2 regions of the Streptomyces sp. NPDC006197 genome follow, and region 1 is predicted to be linked to the other one. Evidence: riboswitches for the same ligand, from Rfam matches in the RefSeq annotation. Region 1 holds a riboswitch; the other holds the start of a gene.
What was found. A riboswitch is a leader RNA that binds a small molecule or an ion and turns the genes downstream of it on or off. The one in region 1 is predicted to bind glycine.
Positions count from the first base shown of each region.

Region 1 (9,590 bases):
CCACCGCCGACTCCGCCGACAGGGAGGCGGCCCGACTGATGGCACACCACCCGGAGCAGGGCTGGAGCCTGCTGTGCAACGGCGTCCTGCTCTTCGAGGACACCGGAGAACTGCTGCCGGACGGGCAGATCATCGCCCCGCACCGGCCGCTGACCGCCGGACAGGTGACGACCGCCGCCTGAGAAGGGCGCGGGAGGACACCGTACGAGGAAGAGAACGCCGAGGGCCGGCCCGGAGGAGATCCTCCGAACCGGCCCTCGGCTCGTGCTCAGTTGTCGTACTCGTCCAGCGGCGGGCAGGAGCAGACCAGGTTCCGGTCGCCGAAGGCACCGTCGATGCGGCGCACCGGCGGCCAGTACTTGTCGGCGGCCGAGACACCGGCCGGGAAGACCGCCTCGTCGCGCGTGTACGGGTGGTTCCACTCGCCGCCCAGCGCGGCCGCGGTGTGCGGGGCGTTGTGCAGCGGGTTGTCGTCGGCGGGCCACTGGCCCGAGGCGACCTTCTCGATCTCGCCCCGGATCGCGATCATCGTGTCGCAGAAGCGGTCGAGCTCGGTCAGGTCCTCGGACTCGGTCGGCTCGATCATCAGCGTGCCGGCCACCGGGAAGGACATCGTCGGCGCGTGGAAGCCGTAGTCGATGAGGCGCTTCGCGATGTCGTCGACGCTGACGCCGGTGGCCTTGGCCAGCGGGCGGATGTCCACGATGCACTCGTGCGCGACCAGCCCGTTCGGACCGGTGTAGAGCACCGGGAAGTGCGGCTCCAGGCGCTTGGCGATGTAGTTCGCCGCGAGCACGGCGACCTGGGTGGCGCGCTTGAGGCCCTCACCGCCCATGAGGCGCACGTACGACCAGGAGATCGGCAGGATGCCGGCGGAGCCCCAGGGGGCGGCCGAGATCGGGCCGACGCCGGTCTCCGGGCCCGCGGTGGGCTGGAGCGGGTGGTTCGGCAGGTACGGGGCGAGGTGGGCGCGGACGCCGACCGGGCCGACGCCGGGGCCGCCGCCGCCGTGCGGGATGCAGAAGGTCTTGTGCAGGTTCAGGTGCGAGACGTCGCCGCCGAAGTGGCCCGGCTTGGCCAGACCCACCAGGGCGTTGAGGTTGGCACCGTCGACGTACACCTGACCGCCGGCCTCGTGGACCTCGGCGCAGATGTCGGCGACGTGCTCCTCGAACACACCGTGCGTGGACGGGTAGGTGATCATCAGCACGGACAGCTCGTCGCGGTACTGGGCGATCTTGGCGCGCAGGTCCTCGACGTCGATCTCGCCGTCGTCGGCGGTCTTGACGACGACGACCTTCATGCCGGCCATCACCGCGGAGGCGGCGTTGGTGCCGTGCGCGGAGGACGGGATGAGGCACACGGTGCGCTGCTCGTCGCCGTTGGCGCGGTGGTAGGCGCGCACGGCCAGGAGGCCGGCGAGCTCGCCCTGCGAGCCGGCGTTCGGCTGGATCGACACCTTGTCGTAGCCGGTGACCTCGGCGAGGCGCTCCTCCAGCTCGGTGATGAGCGTGACGTAGCCCTGCGCCTGCTCGACCGGGGCGAAGGGGTGCATCTGGCCGAACTCGGGCCAGGTCACCGGCTCCATCTCGGTGGTCGCGTTCAGCTTCATGGTGCAGGAGCCGAGCGGGATCATGCCGCGGTCGAGCGCGTAGTCGCGGTCCGCGAGCTTGCGCAGGTAGCGCAGCATCGAGGTCTCGGAGCGGTGCGCGTGGAAGACCGGGTGGGTCAGGTACGCGTCGGAGCGCAGCAGACCGGCGGGGAGGGTGTCCTCGGTGGCGGCGTCCAGGGCCTCGACGTCACCGTCGACACCGAAGGCGCCCCAGACGGCGGCGAGCTGCGCGCGGCCGGTGGTCTCGTCGCAGGAGACGTACACCAGGTCGGCGTCGGCGCGGTAGAGGTTCACACCGGCCTCGCGGGCGGCGGCGACGACCTCGTCGGCCTTGCCGGGCACGCGGACGGCGAGGGTGTCGAAGTAGGAGCCGTGCACGACCTCGACGCCGCCGGCGGTGAGGCCCGCGGCGAGGATGGCGGCGTACCGGTGGGTGCGCTCGGCGATCTGCTTCAGACCGTCCGGGCCGTGGTAGACGGCGTACATGCCGGCCATGACGGCGAGCAGCACCTGGGCCGTGCAGATGTTGCTGGTGGCCTTCTCGCGGCGGATGTGCTGCTCGCGGGTCTGCAGGGCCAGACGGTAGGCGCGGTTGCCGTCGGCGTCGACCGAGACGCCCACGAGACGGCCGGGGAGGGAGCGGGCGTGCTTGTCCTGGACGGCCATGTAGCCGGCGTGCGGACCGCCGAAGCCCATGGGGACGCCGAAGCGCTGCGTGGTGCCGACGGCGATGTCGGCGCCCAGCTCGCCCGGCGAGGTGAGCAGGGTGAGCGCGAGCAGGTCGGCGGCGACGGTGACGATCGCGCCGAGCTCGTGCGCGGCGTCGATCAGCGGCTTGATGTCGCGGACTGCACCGGAGGCGCCGGGGTACTGGAGGAGCACGCCGAAGACACCGCGCTCGGCGACCTCGGCGGGGATGCCCTCGCTCAGGTCGGCGACGACGACCTCGACGCCGGTCGGCTCGGCGCGGGTCTCGATGACGGCGATGGTCTGCGGCAGGGCGTCGGCGTCGACGAGGAAGACACCGTTCTTGACCTTGCCGACCCGGCGGGACAGCGCCATGGCCTCGGCGGCGGCGGTGCCCTCGTCGAGGAGGGAGGCGCCGGAGGTGGGCAGACCGGTCAGGTCGGCGACCATGGTCTGGAAGTTCAGCAGGGCCTCCAGGCGGCCCTGGGAGATCTCCGGCTGGTACGGCGTGTAGGCCGTGTACCAGGCCGGGTTCTCCATCACGTTCCGGAGGATGACCGGCGGGGTGAAGGTCCCGTAGTAGCCGAGGCCGATCATCGGGGCGAGGACCTGGTTGCGGTCGGCGAGCGTGCGCAGCTCGGCGAGGACCTCGGCCTCGGTGCGCGCGCCCGGCAGGCCCAGCGCCTCGGCGTTCTTGATCACGTCCGGCACCGCGGCGGCCGTGAGCTCGTCGAGCGAGCCGTAACCGACCTGGGCGAGCATCTTGGCCCGCGCCTCGGCGTCGGGCCCGATGTGCCGCTGCTCGAACGGGATGCCCTGTTCGAGCTCGGAGAGCGGAGTGCGGTTGGCGGTCATGTACGGAGGCCTCCTGGTCGTCACGACCTGCGAGGGGCACCACGGCGCGGGTACCCGGACGGCCTCCCCCTCTGTCATCTCAACCTGAGAGTTTCACCGGCACGCCTCGCGGCACGCCGGCTTTCACCGTCGGTGAGAGCGGAATGCCGTCGGACATCCGCTCTGCTTTCCAGAGTGACCTCGTCCGCGCGGTACAGGGGCCTGAGAGATTCCGGGGAGGATTTGCTCCTTCGGCGCCCACCGGAAGGTTTCTCCGGGGGACTCTCCCGCACGGGGTCGACAGCCACAACCAGCCTACCAGCGAGGTTGCGGCTTCCATCGCTCAAGTGGCCGACATCCCAGTTGTGCACTTTCGTAGGGGTGTAGAGCAGTTGCGACCAGTTGGAGGGACCGTGCAGACCGATATCGATCCGCGCAGCCTGATCGGCCGCAAGGCGTTCGACCGGAACGGGCACAAGATCGGAACCGTGGACGAGGTGTACCTGGACGACGCGACCGGCATCCCCGAATGGGCCGCGGTCCGCACGGGGCTGTTCAGCCGCGACGCCTTCGTCCCCCTGGAGCCGAGCTCCCTCCTCGACGACGGCCTCCACATCCCGTACGAGCGGGCGCTCATCAAGGACGCCCCCGACTTCGGCGTGGGCCGCCACCTCTCCCCCGAACAGGAGCTCCAGCTCTACCGCCACTACAGCCTCGCCCTGCCGGCCCCGCCCTCCGACGTCCCGGACAAGGACTTCGGCCGCCTGGCGGGCCAGGACGGCGCCTGACGGCTTCTGCGACCGGAGGGACGACCCGCACCGCCCGCCCGGTGCGGGTCAGGCCATCGTGGCCCCCCGCACCAGCGGCAACGGCTCCGACGGCTCCAGCTCGGGATCGTCCACTGAGAACGTCCGCACCCGCCCCGGCCCGGACCACGGCTCCTCGAACCGCACCGTGACCCGCCCGACCCCGCTCCCCTGGACCCAGCCGGCCCCGTGCACCGCGTGCCGCACGTCGTGCCCGGGCGCCCACCCCCGCTCGGCGGTCTCCGTCGCGGTGGAAGGCGCCGCCTCGGCCTCCTCGGACGCAGCCTCCTCCTCCGCCGGCCGCTCCGAGGCCTCCGCCTGGGCGAACAGATCCTCCTGCGTGTAGTCCGCGAGCCCGCTCACCCCCACTCCGAGGAGCCGCACGCCCCCCGTCGTGTCCACCGCCTCCAGGAGCCGCCCCGCCGCCTCCCGCACGACGGCCGGGTCGTCCGTCGGCCCCCGCAGCGTCTCGGACCGGGTGAGCGTCGAGAAGTCGTACCGCCGCACCTTCAGGACGATGGTCCGCCCCGAGTGCCCCGACGCCCGCAGCCGCCCCACGCACCGCTCCGCGAGCCGTTCCACCTCCAGCCGGATCCGCACCCGGTCGTGGAGGTCCACGTCGAAGGTGTCCTCGACCGACACCGACTTGGCGTCCCGCTCGGCCACCACGCGCCGATCGTCGTACCCCTGGGCCATCCGGTGCAGGGCGGCCCCGTGCGCCCGCCCCAGGAGCCGTACGAGCTCGTCCTCTCCCGCCTCCACGAGATCGGAGACGCTGGTCATCCCGGCGCGCCGCAGATGCTCCCCGGTGGCCGGCCCGACCCCGGGCAGGATCCGTACCGACCGCGGTCCGAGCAGCTCCCGCTCGGTCCCGGGCTCGATGAGGACGAGCCCGTCCGGCTTGGCCTCCTCGGAGGCGATCTTCGCGATCATCTTGGACCCGGCGAGCCCCACCGACCCGGTCAGCCCCGTCGTCGCGAGGATGTCCACCCGCAGCCGCTCCCCCGCCGCCCGGGCGCTCGCGCTGTCGTCGGCGACGCCGCCGGCCTCGAGGTCGACGAAGGCCTCGTCGAGGCTGAGGGGCTCGACGAGCGGGGAGAGCCCCCGGAGCAGCTCCATGACCTGCTCGCTGATCGAGCGGTAGAAGGCGAAGCGCGGCACGAGATAGGCCGCGTTCGGCGCGAGCCGCCGCGCCTGGCCCATCGGCATGGCCGAGTGCACCCCGAAGCGACGCGCCTCGTAGGAGGCGGTGGCGACCACGCCCCGCGGCCCGAGACCGCCGACGATCACGGGCTTTCCGCGCAGGCTGGGCTTCGACGCCTGCTCGGCGGCGGCGAAGAAGGCATCCATGTCGAGATGCAGGATCGTGGGCGCGGCTCTCACACGTCCGATGCTGCCTTACGCCACTGACAACGTCCCCGCGGAACGCCCGGGGCCCCGGACCGGCCCCTGTGAGCGGGGCCCACCCGGACCACGGACGCCCTCAGACCGCCCTGTCGCGCCGCCGTCGCGCCAGCTCGTCGCCGGGGTTGTGCCCGACCAGCGTCTCGCCGGTGTCGACGCGCTCCCCGTGGAGCTGCGAGAGCGCGGCCTCGACGTCGCGCCAGACCACCCCGACGGCGATGCCGAAGACGCCCTGCCCGCCCTGGAGGAGGTCGACGACCTCGTCGGGCGAGGAGCACTCGTAGACCGTGGCCCCGTCGCTCATGAGCGTCATCCGCTCCAGGTCCCGGAAACCCCGGGCACGCAGGTGCTGCACCGCGGCCCGGATGTTCTGGAGCGCCACCCCGGTGTCGAGGAAACGCTTGACGATCTTCAGCACGACGACGTCGCGGAAGCTGTACAGCCGCTGGGTCCCCGACCCGTACGCGGGCCGCACGCTCGGCTCCACGAGCCCGGTGCGCGCCCAGTAGTCCAGCTGGCGATAGGTGATCCCGGCGGCCGCGCAGGCCGTCGGTCCGCGGTAGCCGATCGCCGCGTCGGCGATGCCGTCACCGGTGTCCGCCCCGAAGTCGCCCACACTGCCGTGAAGCGGATACGGACCGCTCTCTCCGGACACGCGTCCGAGGGAGCTCCCTGCCGTACCGTCCGCGCTGCTCATCACGCCGACCCTCCGTCCTTGACCTGCCCACACGAAGGTAGGCAGTCACTTGGGGTGCGTCAACGATCGCCACACTCGGCACGCCGAGTGATAATCACCCTGAGAGTGGTTTCGCGTGTCCCTCTCCCGGGAAAGGCTACTCGAATGCCCTGACGGCACCCCGCGAACGGCTTCCGGTCGCACCGCCGCGTCTCACTGGCTGCTGCTTCCGAAATCCTCCGGTGAGATCTGGTCGAGGAACTCGCGGAACTTCTCCACCTCGTCCTCCTGCTCGTCCGGGATCGCGATGCCGGCGTCGTCCAGCACGCCGTCGCTGCCGAAGATCGGCGTCCCGGTCCGAAGGGCCAGCGCTATCGCGTCCGACGGCCGCGCGCTCACCTCGACGCCGCTGGCGAAGACCAGCTCGGCGTAGAAGACACCGTCGCGCAGATCCGTGATGCGGACCTCGGTGAGCTCCTGTCCCACGGCCTCCAGCACGTCCTTGAACAGGTCGTGCGTCAGCGGCCGCGGCGGGGCCATCCCCTGCTGGGCGAAGGCGATCGCGGTCGCCTCCCCCGGTCCGATCCAGATGGGGAGGTACCGATCGCCTCCCACTTCACGCAGGAGCACGATCGGCTGGTTGGAGGGCATTTCCACCCGGACACCCACAACGTCGAGCTCGTTCACACAGCAACCCTAGGACGTGCCCGACCGATTTGGATAGTCGGGCCCCCTCCGGACGCCCCACCGGGTCACTGGAGCCGGATCCCCAGGGCGCTCTGAACGAGGGCCGCGTGCAGCCGCACCGACTGCGCGGCGAGCTCCTTCGCGGTGGCCTCCGCATGGGCTCTGGTCTGCGGGTTACGGTGCCGGCGCAGCGGCGCGACCACCTGCTCGATCAGCCCGGCCTCCCGGTCGGCGGCCGCCTTGACGGCCCGCAGGTGCCGGGGTTCCAGACCGAATCTCCCCAGATCCGCGACAAGTCTGGCGACGGTGACGGCGTCGGCGTCGTAGCCGCCGCCCTCCGTCTCGGCGATCAGGCCGTACGACTCCCACTCGGCGAGCTCGGCCTCGGTCACCTCGGCGGCGGCAATCAGCTCGGCCCGTCCGAGCCGCGCGACGGTCGGCGCCTCCGCCTCGTCCTGCTCCCAGGCCCCTTCCAGCAGGTCCCGTCGGCGCCCGGGCGCCGGGAGCTTGATCTCCTCGCCCCGCGCGAGGGCGTCGAGGTGCTCACGGATGACCTTCAGCGGAAGGTAGTGGTCCCGCTGCATCCGCAGGATGCGGGCGAGCCGCTCCACGTCCTCCGGGCTGAACTTCCGGTATCCGGAGGCCGTCCGCCGGGGCTCGACCAGCCCCTCGGCCTCCAGGAACCGGATCTTGGAGATCGTCACTTCGGGAAATTCGTCGCGCAGCTGGTTCAGCACCGTGCCGATGCTGACCAGCCGGTCGCCCGCGGTGGCGGTGCCGGATCCGGCACCGCCCGTCGGTGTTCGCAGCATGGACCTTCCCTGAAGGGATTCCCCGAGGCGTCACACGCCTCGCTGGCTCGAGTAGAAGACCAGCCGGTACTTGCCGATCTGCACTTCGTCGCCGTTGGACAGGACGACCGAGTCGATCGGCTCACGGTTGACGTACGTGCCGTTGAGGCTGCCGACGTCGGCGACGGTGAAGCTGCCGTCCTGCGCCCGCCGGAACTCGACATGCCGCCGGGAGACCGTGAAGTCGTCCAGGAAGATGTCGCTCTGCGGGTGACGGCCGGCCGTCGTCAGCTCGCCGTCGAGCAGGAACCGGCTGCCCGAGTTCGGCCCCCGGCGCACCACGAGGAGCGCGGAACCCGAAGGCAGCGCCTCCACGGCCGCCAGCGCCTCGGGAGACAGCGACGGAAGGGCGGTCTGCCCGGTGACCTCCGCCTCGTACGCCTCGATCCCCGAGATGGAGATCGTGGACGTCGTCTCCGACGCGCGCTCGGCGGCGACCCCGCCCCGCAGCGGCGTACCGCAGTGGGAGCAGAAGCGGCTGTCCGCCGCGTTGCGGTGACCGCACCTCGTACACACCGGCATGGACGCATCCTCCTGCCGCGGCTGCCCCGCGGAGGTCTGTGTCGCGTACGGGTCGGGCGCAAACCCTCCACCCGTACTTGAGGTTGATGGTTCTCCGAAACCTATGCGGGCGGCCCCGGCGGGGTCAACAGAAGACGCGCCCCGTGTGCCCGGAATGTCACCGCCCCGACCCTCGACCTCGTCACGGAAGAGCGGGCGCTCGCCGCCCTGCTCCTCGCTCTGGGCGTGGCGCGGCGCGGCGTGCCTGGCGTTGCCGCCGTCCTCGCGTGCGCTCTTGCCGAACAACTTCGCAAACAACTTCACGGGCGATTCCCCTTGACCGAAACAGACCCGCCCGTGGGGCAGGACGAACCGAGATCCTTCACACCTGCCGACCCGGACACCTTCACAACGTCCGTATCCTCCGGACAGTTTCCACCACGCACCACCCTTGTGGTGCGCCGACCCCCCGCAACGTCATGCCCTTGTCGCGGGAACCCCCTCGTCCCCCTCTCACTGGGAGGACGACTGAGCGTAGTCAGGCCGCTTCGCGGGTCGCAAGGCGTCGACGACGATCTTCGCCGACCGCTCCACCGTGGCTGTGGCCTGCTCCTTCTCCAGGGTCTGCACGACACCGCCGGGGATGTTGAGCGCGGGCTCCAGATCCTCCGGCTTGCCGATGACCTTGAAGACGTACGGAGCGGTCACCTTCGTTCCATCGATCTGCATGTCGTCACCGCTACCGGTGAAATAACTGTCCGCGACGACCCGGACGCCGTTCACCTGGATCGCCTCGGCGCCCGCCGCACGCAGCTCCTGGATGGCGTCGAGCAGCATGTCCGACTCGACGGCCCCGGCGGGATCCCCCACCGTGAGGGTGATGCCCGGCCCCTCGGCGGCGACGGTGCCGGCCAGGATGCCGAGCTGCCGCTCCTTCTCCTGGGTCTGCTTGCGCGCCTCCTCGGCCTGGTCCGAGCTGGACTCCAGCTCGGAACGCTGCTTCTCCAGCCGGGCCTTCTCGTCCTCCAGGCGCTGCGTGCGGTCGTCGAGTTCGTCGAGGATCCGCACGAGGTCCTCCTGACGGGCCCCGCGCAGCGCGCTGTTCTCACTCGTCGAGGAGACCTGGATGGCCAGCCCCAGGCCGAGGACGAACAGCAGGAGGGCGACGACGAGTTGAGCCCGGGTCACCCGCGGCGGCCACAGGGCGGAGGCGAGCCTCCGCCGCCCGCTCGGCTCGGCGGCGGGCGACGCGGCCACGGCCGGCGGCCCCGCCACGACGGGCACGACGGGCACCTCGGGCGCCTCGGGCGCTCGGGCGTCCTCGCCCCGCTGCTCGGGCTTCGCGGTCTCGGGAGCCTCGGGCTTGCCGGCTTCGGGGGCCTCGGGCTTCTCGGGCCGCCCCGGGTTCTGGGGGTTCTGGGGGTTCTGGGGGTTCTCGGGGTTCTGAGGGTTCTCGCTCATCGGCCTCACGCCCGGAAGACGTGACGCCGGATGGCGGCCGCGTTGGAGAAGATGCGGATGCCGAGCACGAC
Region 1 covers NZ_JBEXSZ010000160.1:3,944-13,533, forward strand. Annotated here, with positions in the region: gene ABZ318_RS33515 (DUF5999 family protein) at 1-182, shown strand, start outside; gene gcvP (aminomethyl-transferring glycine dehydrogenase) at 269-3,154, opposite strand; glycine riboswitch at 3,334-3,433, opposite strand; gene ABZ318_RS33525 (PRC-barrel domain-containing protein) at 3,547-3,921, shown strand; gene ABZ318_RS33530 (DNA polymerase IV) at 3,970-5,322, opposite strand; gene ABZ318_RS33535 (MerR family transcriptional regulator) at 5,423-6,040, opposite strand; gene ABZ318_RS33540 (bifunctional nuclease family protein) at 6,233-6,706, opposite strand; gene ABZ318_RS33545 (MerR family transcriptional regulator) at 6,772-7,518, opposite strand; gene ABZ318_RS33550 (FHA domain-containing protein) at 7,549-8,490, opposite strand; gene ABZ318_RS33555 (DUF881 domain-containing protein) at 8,572-9,528, opposite strand; gene ABZ318_RS33560 (small basic family protein) at 9,525-9,590, opposite strand, start outside.

Region 2 (9,590 bases), on a different contig from region 1:
CGGACGTCGTCGCGGAACTTCAGCGCCCGCGCCACCCGCGGGTGCCCCGGGTCGTCGATCTCGCGGAGCTCCAGCGGGGGAGGGCCCGGCAGCGCGTCCGCCACCGTGAGCAGGTCGACGGTGTTCATGTGCCGGCCGGTGCGGGCCATCAGCGCGAGCAGGAAGCCCGGGTTCATGCTCGCCGCGAGCGGGTCGCCCGACGTGGCCGCCAGCGCGTCCCGCACCCACTCCGGATCGGCGTCCGCGAAGACCACCGAGTGCGCCGTGAAGGCGAGCACCCCCGCGTCCCGGGGGCCCGGCTGCGCCACCACCGTCGTCGAACCGTCCGGGGGCGGGAAGACCCCGCGTGCGGCCGCCGCCAGGATCCGTGCCACCTCGTCGCTCATACCCCCATCATCCGGCAGCGCGCGGCCAGCTAATCTGACCTCCGTCAGACAAGCACCAAGAAGGGGCGGACGCAGTGGCGGACATCGACTCGGCACGCACGGCATTCAACAAGTTCGACGTGGACGGCGACGGCTTCATCACCGCCGCCGAGTACAAGCACGTCATGGCGCAGCTGGGCGACTTCAACGTCACCGAGTCGGTCGCCGAGGCGCTCATCAAGCAGCGCGACGACAACGGGGACGGCGTGCTGTCCTGGGACGAGTTCTGGGGCCACCTGAACAAGGCCTGAGCCGGGCCCGCCGGGGCGGGCGCGGCGACACCGAGCTGCCGCCCGCCCGGCCGTCGCGGGCAGGCGCCCTCGCCGGGCCCGGGCGGCCCTGATCCGGCGCGAGGGCACGCACTGGTCGACGAACCGGAGGACCGGCCGTGACCGGCGTCGAACTCCTCGCCTCCTTCCTCGCCACCGGAGAGCTGCACGGCCTCCGCGTCGGCTCGACGCTCGACGAGGTCGACCGGGCGTTCCGCCATCCCTTCGTCGATGTCGTCGGCGACGGCGACGTGTGGAGCCTCGATCCGTGGGCGCCGCTCCGGGCCGGCTGATGACCGCCCTGGCGCGGCGGAAGGGAAACCCCGACCGATCGCGCCCCGGGAGGCGCGCACCGGCCGGGGGCGGTCCCGGCCTACGGCCTCAGCACTCGATGATGTTCACCGCGAGGCCGCCGCGCGCCGTCTCCTTGTACTTGACGCTCATGTCCGCGCCCGTCTCCTTCATGGTCTTGATGACCTTGTCGAGGGAGACCAGGTGGCTGCCGTCGCCGCGCATCGACATCTTCGCCGCCGTGACGGCCTTGACCGCCGCCATGCCGTTCCGCTCGATGCACGGGATCTGGACCAGGCCGCCGACCGGGTCGCAGGTCAGGCCCAGGTTGTGCTCCATGCCGATCTCGGCCGCGTTCTCCACCTGCTCCGGGGAGCCGCCGAGGACCTCGGCGAGCGCGCCCGCCGCCATCGAGCAGGCCGAGCCGACCTCGCCCTGGCAGCCGACCTCGGCGCCGGAGATCGAGGCGTTCTCCTTGAAGAGCATGCCGACCGCGCCGGCCGCGAGGAGGAAGCGGACGATGCCGTCCTCGTCGGCGCCGGGCACGAAGTTCATGTAGTAGTGCAGGACCGCCGGGATGATGCCGGCCGCGCCGTTCGTCGGGGCGGTGACCACCCGGCCGCCCGCCGCGTTCTCCTCGTTCACGGCCATCGCGTAGAGGGTGATCCACTCCATCGCGTGCGCCGCCGGGTCGCCCTCGGAGCGCAGCTTGCGGGCGGAGGTCGCGGCGCGGCGGCGGACCTTCAGGCCGCCGGGCAGGATGCCCTCGCGGGACATGCCGCGCGAGACGCAGGCCTGCATGACCCGCCAGATCTCCAGGAGACCCGCCCGGATCTCCTCCTCGGTGCGCCAGGCCTTCTCGTTCTCCAGCATCATCGCGGAGATCGACAGGCCGGTCTCCTTCGCGAGGCGGAGCAGCTCGTCGCCGGTGCGGAAGGGGTACTTCAGGACGGTGTCGTCGGGGACGATCGGGTTCTGTCCGTCGACCGCGTCCTCGTCGACGACGAAGCCGCCGCCGACCGAGTAGTACGTCTTCTCCAGCACGAGCCCGCCCTCGGCGTCGTACGCGAAGACCGTCATGCCGTTGGCGTGGTACGGGAGCGCCTTGCGGCGGTGCAGGATCAGGTCGTCGTCGAACGAGAACGGGATCTCGTGCGCGCCGAGCAGGTTGATCCGGCCGCTCGCCTTGATCCGCTCGAACTCGTCGTCGGCGCTCTCCACGTCGACCGTGCGCGGCGAGTTGCCCTCCAGACCGAGGAGGACCGCCTTCGGGGTGCCGTGGCCGTGGCCGGTCGCGCCGAGCGAGCCGTACAGCTCCGCCCGTATCGACGCCGTGTGGGCGAGCAGGCCCTCGTTCTTCAGGCGGCGGGCGAACATCCGGGCAGCCCTCATGGGGCCCACCGTGTGGGAGCTCGACGGGCCGATGCCGATCGAGAACAGGTCGAAGACCGAGATGGCCACGGGAGGACTCCTTGTGGGGGCTGACGCCGTTGTCTGCCGGGGTGGAGCAGAAAAGCGTGAGTAGGTGAAGACATGGCGTGGGGCACCGCGCTCACTGCCCAGTGTGCGCGGTGCCCCGGAGCTTTCGTACGAATGAAACCGGAACTAAAGCGTACGAAATTACTTCAGGCCGGGGTACAGCGGGTGCTTGTCCGCCAGCGCGGTCACCCGGGCCTTGAGGGCCGCGGCCTTGTCGGCGTCGAAGCCCGGCTTCAGGGCCTCGGCGATGACGTCGGCGACCTCGGCGAAGTCCTCGGCCTGGAAGCCGCGGGTCGCGAGCGCCGGCGTGCCGATGCGCAGACCCGAGGTGACCATCGGCGGGCGCGGGTCGTTCGGAACGGCGTTCCGGTTGACCGTGATGCCGACCTCGTGGAGGCGGTCCTCGGCCTGCTGGCCGTCGAGCTCGGAGCCGCGCAGGTCCACCAGGACCAGGTGCACGTCCGTGCCGCCGGACAGGACGGAGACGCCGTGGGCGGTGACGTCGTCCTGGACCAGGCGCTCGGCCAGCGCGCGGGCGCCGTCCAGGGTGCGCTGCTGGCGCTCCTTGAACTCCTCCGAGGCCGCGACCTTGAAGGAGACGGCCTTGGCCGCGATCACGTGCTCCAGCGGGCCGCCCTGGAAACCGGGGAAGACCGAGGAGTTCAGCTTCTTCGCGAGCTCCTTCTTCGCCAGGATGATGCCGCCGCGCGGGCCGCCGAGCGTCTTGTGCGTGGTGGAGGTCACCACGTCCGCGTACTCGACCGGGTTCGGGTGCAGGCCCGCGGCCACGAGGCCCGCGAAGTGGGCCATGTCGACCCACAGGTAGGCCTCGACCTCGTCGGCGATCCGGCGGAACTCGGCGAAGTCCAGCTGGCGCGGGTACGCCGACCAGCCGGCGATGATCACCTTCGGGCGGTGCTCCTTGGCGAGACGCTCGACCTCGGCCATGTCGACCAGACCGGCCTCGTCCACGTGGTACGCGACCACGTTGAACTGCTTGCCGGAGAAGTTCAGGCGCATGCCGTGGGTGAGGTGGCCGCCGTGCGCCAGGTCCAGACCCAGGATCGTGTCGCCGGGCTGGGCGATCGCGAAGAGGGCGGCCTGGTTCGCGGAGGCGCCGGAGTGCGGCTGGACGTTGGCGTACTCGGCGCCGAACAGGTCCTTGACCCGGTCGATGGCGATCTGCTCGGCCACGTCGACGTGCTCGCAGCCGCCGTAGTAGCGGCGGCCCGGGTAGCCCTCGGCGTACTTGTTGGTGAGGACGGAGCCCTGGGCCTCCATGACCGCGACCGGAGCGAAGTTCTCCGAGGCGATCATCTCGAGGGTGGACTGCTGACGGCGGAGCTCGGCGTCGACGGTGGCGGCGACGTCGGGGTCCAGCTCGTGGAGGGGAGTGTTCAGAAGCGACATGAATCGATCCCTAGGGGGTCTCGGGCCCGGTCTCAGTTCCCGGCGAACGCGGTGTACTCGTCGGCGGAGAGCAGCTTCACCGGCTCGCCCTCGACGCGCACCTTGAACAGCCAGCCACCCTCGAACGGAGCCGTGTTCACCAGGGAGGGGTCGTCCACCACGTCCTGGTTGGCCTCGACGACCTCGCCCGTGACGGGGGAGTAGAGGTCGCTGACCGACTTCGTCGACTCCAGCTCGCCACAGGTCTCGCCCGCGGTGACGGTGTCGCCGACGGCGGGGAGCTGGGCGAAGACGACGTCACCGAGCGCGTTGGCCGCGAACTCCGTGATGCCGACGGTCGAGACGCCGTCCTCGGCGGCCGACAGCCACTCGTGCTCCTCGGTGTAGCTCAGCTGCTGGGGGTTGCTCATGACCTGATTCTCCTGGATCGGGGGAGTACTGATGAACGTGGGTCTTGCGGGATGAGACGCGAGGTGAGACGACTGCGTCACTTCTGGCGCTTGTAGAAGGGCAGCGCGACGACCTCGTACGGCTCGTGGGTGCCGCGGATGTCCACACCTACACCCTGGGTGCCGGGCGTGGCGTGCGCCGCGTCCACGTACGCCATGGCGATCGGCTTTCCGAGGGTCGGGGACGGGGCGCCGGAGGTGACCTCGCCGATGACCTCGCCGTCCTTGACGACCTGGAAGCCGGCGCGCGGCACCCGGCGGCCCTCGGCGACGAGGCCGACCAGCTTGCGCGGCGGGGCGGTCTCGGCGCGCTCGGCGGCCTTCTCGAGCGCCTCGCGGCCGACGAAGCGGCCCTCGTTGGTCGTCTTCTCGAACTTCACGACCCGGCCCAGGCCCGCGTCGAAGGGGGTGAGGGCGGTGGTCAGCTCGTGGCCGTACAGCGGCATGCCCGCCTCCAGGCGGAGCGTGTCGCGGCAGGACAGGCCGCAGGGGATCAGGCCGACGCCCTCGCCCGCCTCGGTCAGCGCCTTCCAGACGCCCTCGGCGTGCTCGGGCTTCAGGAACAGCTCGAAGCCGTCCTCGCCGGTGTAGCCGGTGCGGGCGATCAAGGCGGGGACGCCCGCGACGGTGCCGGGCAGGCCGGCGTAGTACTTCAGGCCGTCCAGGTCGGCGTCGGTGAGGGACTTCAGGATGCCGGGGGACTCCGGGCCCTGGACGGCGATCAGGGCGTACGCGTCGCGGTCGTCGCGGACCTCGGCGTCGAAGCCGGCCGCGCGCTCGGTGAGGGCGTCGAGGACGACCTGGGCGTTGGAGGCGTTGGCGACGACCATGTACTCCGTCTCGCCGAGGCGGTAGACGATCAGGTCGTCGAGGATGCCGCCGTCCTCCTGGCAGATCATCGTGTAGCGCGCGCGGCCGTTGCCCACGGTGGAGATGTTGCCGACGAGGGCGTAGTCGAGCAGCTCCACGGCCTGCGGGCCGGTGACGGTGATCTCGCCCATGTGGGAGAGGTCGAAGAGGCCGGCCCTGGTGCGGACGGCGTTGTGCTCGTCGCGCTCGCTGCCGTACCGCAGCGGCATGTCCCAGCCGGCGAAGTCGGTCATGGTCGCGCCCAGCGAACGATGCAGGGCATCGAGGGCGGTCAGGCGGGGGGCAGTGCTCATGGGGTGGCTCCCGGGTCCCAAGGGCGTGATCGGTGACGAAAACACATGACGGGCGAGGACGTCCTCCCCATCTGTCATGGAACCTGAGAGGTTCACCGAGAGCATCTCGTCACCGAGAGGTCGGCTTGCACCTTGGGTGGGGACACTGCGAGGTGTCCCGCTTTTCAGATCTGCCTCATCCACGCGGTACGGGGCCTGAGAGATTCAAGGGAGGGTCTTGCTCCTTCGGCGCCCGGACGCGCTCGGCGGTCCGGAACTCTCCCGCGCGGATTCGAGCGGCCGGTATGCGGTTGTGCGGCGACTGTGCGCGCCTGGCGCGCACATCATCGCACGCGGTGTCGGCGGGGCAAATCGCTTGCGCGCCATTACCATTTCTTTACACTTCATGGGCAAGGGTCTCCTCAGGTCTCCTGAGACCCGACAGGGGGAGAACGATGAGGATCCAGCACACCGGCGCGTACGCGGCGAGCACCGGCATACCGTCCCAGCGGGCCCGCGCCCGGAGCCGCGGACGCCTCCTGCGGGACCTGCGCGAGCGCGGGGGCCGCGGTCCCCGCTCCCTCACCTTCGCCGCCGGCGACCTCGTCGTCGTCTCCGGGCTGCCCGGCAGCGGCAAGTCCACCCTGATGAAGCGCGCCGCCCGGAGCGGCGCCGTCGACTCCCAGGACGCCCGCGAGCGCTGGGAGGCCCGCATGCCCCGCCTCCTGCCCTACGCCGTCTACCGCCCCCTGGTCCGGATCGCGCACTACGCCGCACTGCGCCGCGTCCTGCGCTCCGGCGCGAGCGTGATCGTCCACGACTGCGGCACCCAGTCCTGGGTGCGGGGCTGGCTCGCCCGCGAGGCGAGACGGCGCGGCCGCGCCCTGCACCTGCTCCTCCTCGACGTCACCCCGGACACCGCCAGGGCCGGCCAGCACGCCCGGGGCCGGGGCGTCTCCGCGTACGCCTTCGGGCGCCACCGGCGGGCCGTCGGCCGGCTCCTGCGGGCCGCCGAGTCGGGCAGCCTCCCGCACGGCTGCGCCTCGGTGACCCTCCTCGACCGGGCCGCCGCCGACTCCCTCCGCAGCATCGGCTTCCGGCAGGCGGCCTGAGGGCGCCGCCCCGATCGGACGGCCTCGCGACGGGGGCCGCCCCGGCGCCCGGTCCTCGCCGCGCGCCCCCCGATCCCCGGCCTCGGGCGGCCCGCGGCTCCCAGGACGCGCCGTCCGGCGCCGGGCGTCCCCGTCCGTGTCCCGGGACGGGCCCGCGGGAAGTCCGGGACGCCCGTACCCTCCCTTTGTCCGCGGCGGCGGCGACGCGGCGTTAGGGTGCTGCCGGGCGGCCGGTGCGGAAGGCCGTGCGAGAAGGGGAAACACGACCGTGGACGTGACGTGGCCGGGCAACGAGCTCGAAGAGGTCCTTGCCGCCTCACTGGGCAACCCCGAGGCGGGGGCCCGCCTCGTCGAGGTGCTGGGCCGCAGCCCGGTCTGGGTGCCCCTGCCCAACGGCGGCGGCCCCGACAGCCAGGGCCTCGACCTCGCCACCATGGAGATCGACGGCGCGGCCTACGTGCCCGTCTTCAGCTCCGAGCAGCAGTTCCGCGCCTGCGTCGGCGACCACATGTCCTTCACCGTCGCCCCCGCCCGTGACTTCGCCCGCGGCCTGCCCCCGCAGCTCGGCATCGCCGTGAACCCCGGCGGCACCGTCGGCGTCCCGCTGCCCCCGCCCGCCGTCGCCGAGCTCTGCCGGGTCGGCCGCACCCCGCTCGACGGGCCCGCCAGCGGCGGCCGCGTCCGGCTCTTCGAGCCCGACTGGCAGGACGACCCGGTCGACTTCCTCGCCGCCGCCTCCGCCGAGTTCGAGGCCACCGGCATCGTCGCCACCGCCCGCCGCGCCCTCGCCAGTGTCGAGGGCACCGAACCCGCGCTCTTCGTCGGCGTCCAGCTCTCCCACTGGGAGGGCGCCGACCGCACCGCGCCCCTGGACGCCCTCGGCCGCGCCCTCGGCCGGGTCGAGGTCGCCTGGCCGGTCAACCTCATCCTGCTCGACATGGCGCAGGACCCGGTCGGCGACTGGATGCTGGAGCGGGTGCGTCCCTTCTACCAGCGCGGCGGCGCCTGAGCGGCCCCCTGTTTAAGCTGAACTGACTCGATCGCTGGACAGACGTACGTGGTGGACGGAAGAGGGGCGGGACCCAGGGTGAGTGCGTCAGGCACCGCTGCGACCGGAGGGCGGGTCGAGCACATGCTGCGCCAGGTGGCCCCCGGACGCTACGACGCGTACGAGCAGCTGCTGCACGCCCTCGCCGACGGCGAGCTGTGGATGCTGCTCTGGCAGGGCGCCCCCGGCTCGCCCGAGGCCCAGTACGGGAACATGGAGGTCGACGGCTACGGCTACGCGCCGTGCGTCACCTCCGCCCAGGAGCTCGCCGCCTCCGGCTGGAACCGCGCCCACGAGCTCGTCACCGGCCGCGACATCGCCCGCGCCCTCTACCCGGACCGCTGGGGCGTCTGGCTCAATCCGCACGCCCCCGGCGGCGGCGTCGGCATCCCCTGGCCCGACCTGCGCCGGATCGCCACCGGCCTCGACCGGATGCCTGCCGGGCCGCTGCGCGTCACCGAGCCCGCCCTGGAGATCCCGCAGTTCTACGCCCTGCTCACGCAGAACGCCCACCGCACCCCGGCCGTCCGGACGCTGCGCCGCGGCTGGGTGCAGCCGGCGCTCGGCTCCCCGTACCTCGTCATCGGTCTCGACCTGTACGACACGTCCCCGGCGGCCGTCGACGAGGTCCGCTCGATGATGCGCCAGTCGATCGGCACCGTCCCCGACGGACTGCCCGTCTCGACGGTCGCGCTCTCCGACGCGTACGACCCGGTGGCCCTGTGGCTGCGGGCGAACGCGCGCCCCTTCTACGACCGCGAGGCGCACGCAGGGCGCGGCTCCGCCGCCGTACCGGGGTACGGGTACCCCCCGCCGACCCCGTCCGGATACTGAGACGCCCCTCGTGTTCCACTCGTCGGCAAAGGCCTCCGGAGCTTTCTCCGGAGGCTTTCGTTTGCCCTGATACCGCACCCCGAACGTCCAGTTGAGCGGCATGTCTGATTAAGGCGAAGAGAACCCGAGATGGTCCGCTCAGGTGATCACGTCGTCCGCATAACGGAAGTCTCAGCACCGCATCACGTTTGAGCAAACATTCCTCGTCAGGGCTGGCGGGTGATCGCGAACCCGTTGAAGACTCCCCGCTAACACCGGGCATAGGCCCTTTGTGCGAGCCGCGTCACACGCGGCGTTCTGGGTAATTCCGCACCATCAGTGGCGGGTACGGGCCGGCTACCGCCGGCCGGGAGGGGTCTAAGGCACTGTGACCGCACCGATCGAGACCACCGGATCGGCTGCCGAGGTGCAGCCGGAGGCTGTACTCATGGGGGCCAAACGGAGCCAGATCGAAGGCCGTTCCCTCGGACGGATCGCCTGGACGCGCTTCAAGCGCGACAAGATGGCGGTCGCGGGCGGCATCGTCGTCATCCTGCTCGTGCTTCTCGCCGTACTGGCCAAGCCGATCCAGGCGATTTTCGGCCTGGACCCCAACGAGTTCCACCAGGACCTCATCGACCCGGCGCTCCTCGCGCCCAAGGGCGCCTGGGGCGGCATGAGCTGGGACCACCCGCTCGGCGTGGACCCGCAGTTCGGGCGGGACATCCTGAGCCGGATCATCGAGGGCTCCTGGGTCTCGCTGCTGGTCGCGGGCGGAGCCACCGTGCTCTCCGTGGTCATCGGCGTGGTCATGGGCATCGTCGCCGGCTTCTACGGCGGCTGGGCCGACACCCTCATCAGCCGGCTGATGGACACCTTCCTGGCCTTCCCGCTCCTCCTCTTCGCGATCTCCCTCTCGGCGACCCTTCAGGACGGCGCGTTCGGCCTGTCGGGGCTGCCCCTGCGGATCAGCGTGCTGATCTTCGTGATCGGGTTCTTCAGCTGGCCCTACATGGGCCGGATCGTGCGTGCCCAGACGATGAGCCTGCGCAACCGTGAGTTCGTCGAGGCGGCCAGGTCGCTCGGCGCCCGCGGGCCGTTCATCCTCTTCCGGGAACTGCTGCCGAACCTGGTGGCGCCGATCCTCGTCTA
Region 2 covers NZ_JBEXSZ010000092.1:7,283-16,872, reverse strand. Annotated here, with positions in the region: gene ABZ318_RS25685 (GNAT family N-acetyltransferase) at 1-386, opposite strand, end outside; gene ABZ318_RS25680 (EF-hand domain-containing protein) at 461-676, shown strand; gene ABZ318_RS25675 (hypothetical protein) at 814-987, shown strand; gene ABZ318_RS25670 (L-serine ammonia-lyase) at 1,076-2,446, opposite strand; gene glyA (serine hydroxymethyltransferase) at 2,606-3,874, opposite strand; gene gcvH (glycine cleavage system protein GcvH) at 3,907-4,284, opposite strand; gene gcvT (glycine cleavage system aminomethyltransferase GcvT) at 4,362-5,486, opposite strand; glycine riboswitch at 5,661-5,760, opposite strand; gene ABZ318_RS25650 (AAA family ATPase) at 5,921-6,577, shown strand; gene ABZ318_RS25645 (enhanced serine sensitivity protein SseB) at 6,846-7,586, shown strand; gene ABZ318_RS25640 (enhanced serine sensitivity protein SseB C-terminal domain-containing protein) at 7,665-8,459, shown strand; gene ABZ318_RS25635 (ABC transporter permease) at 8,827-9,590, shown strand, end outside.
Region 2: linked by a shared signal. The riboswitch ahead of gcvT (glycine cleavage system aminomethyltransferase GcvT) and the one ahead of gcvP (aminomethyl-transferring glycine dehydrogenase) in region 1 are both predicted to bind glycine.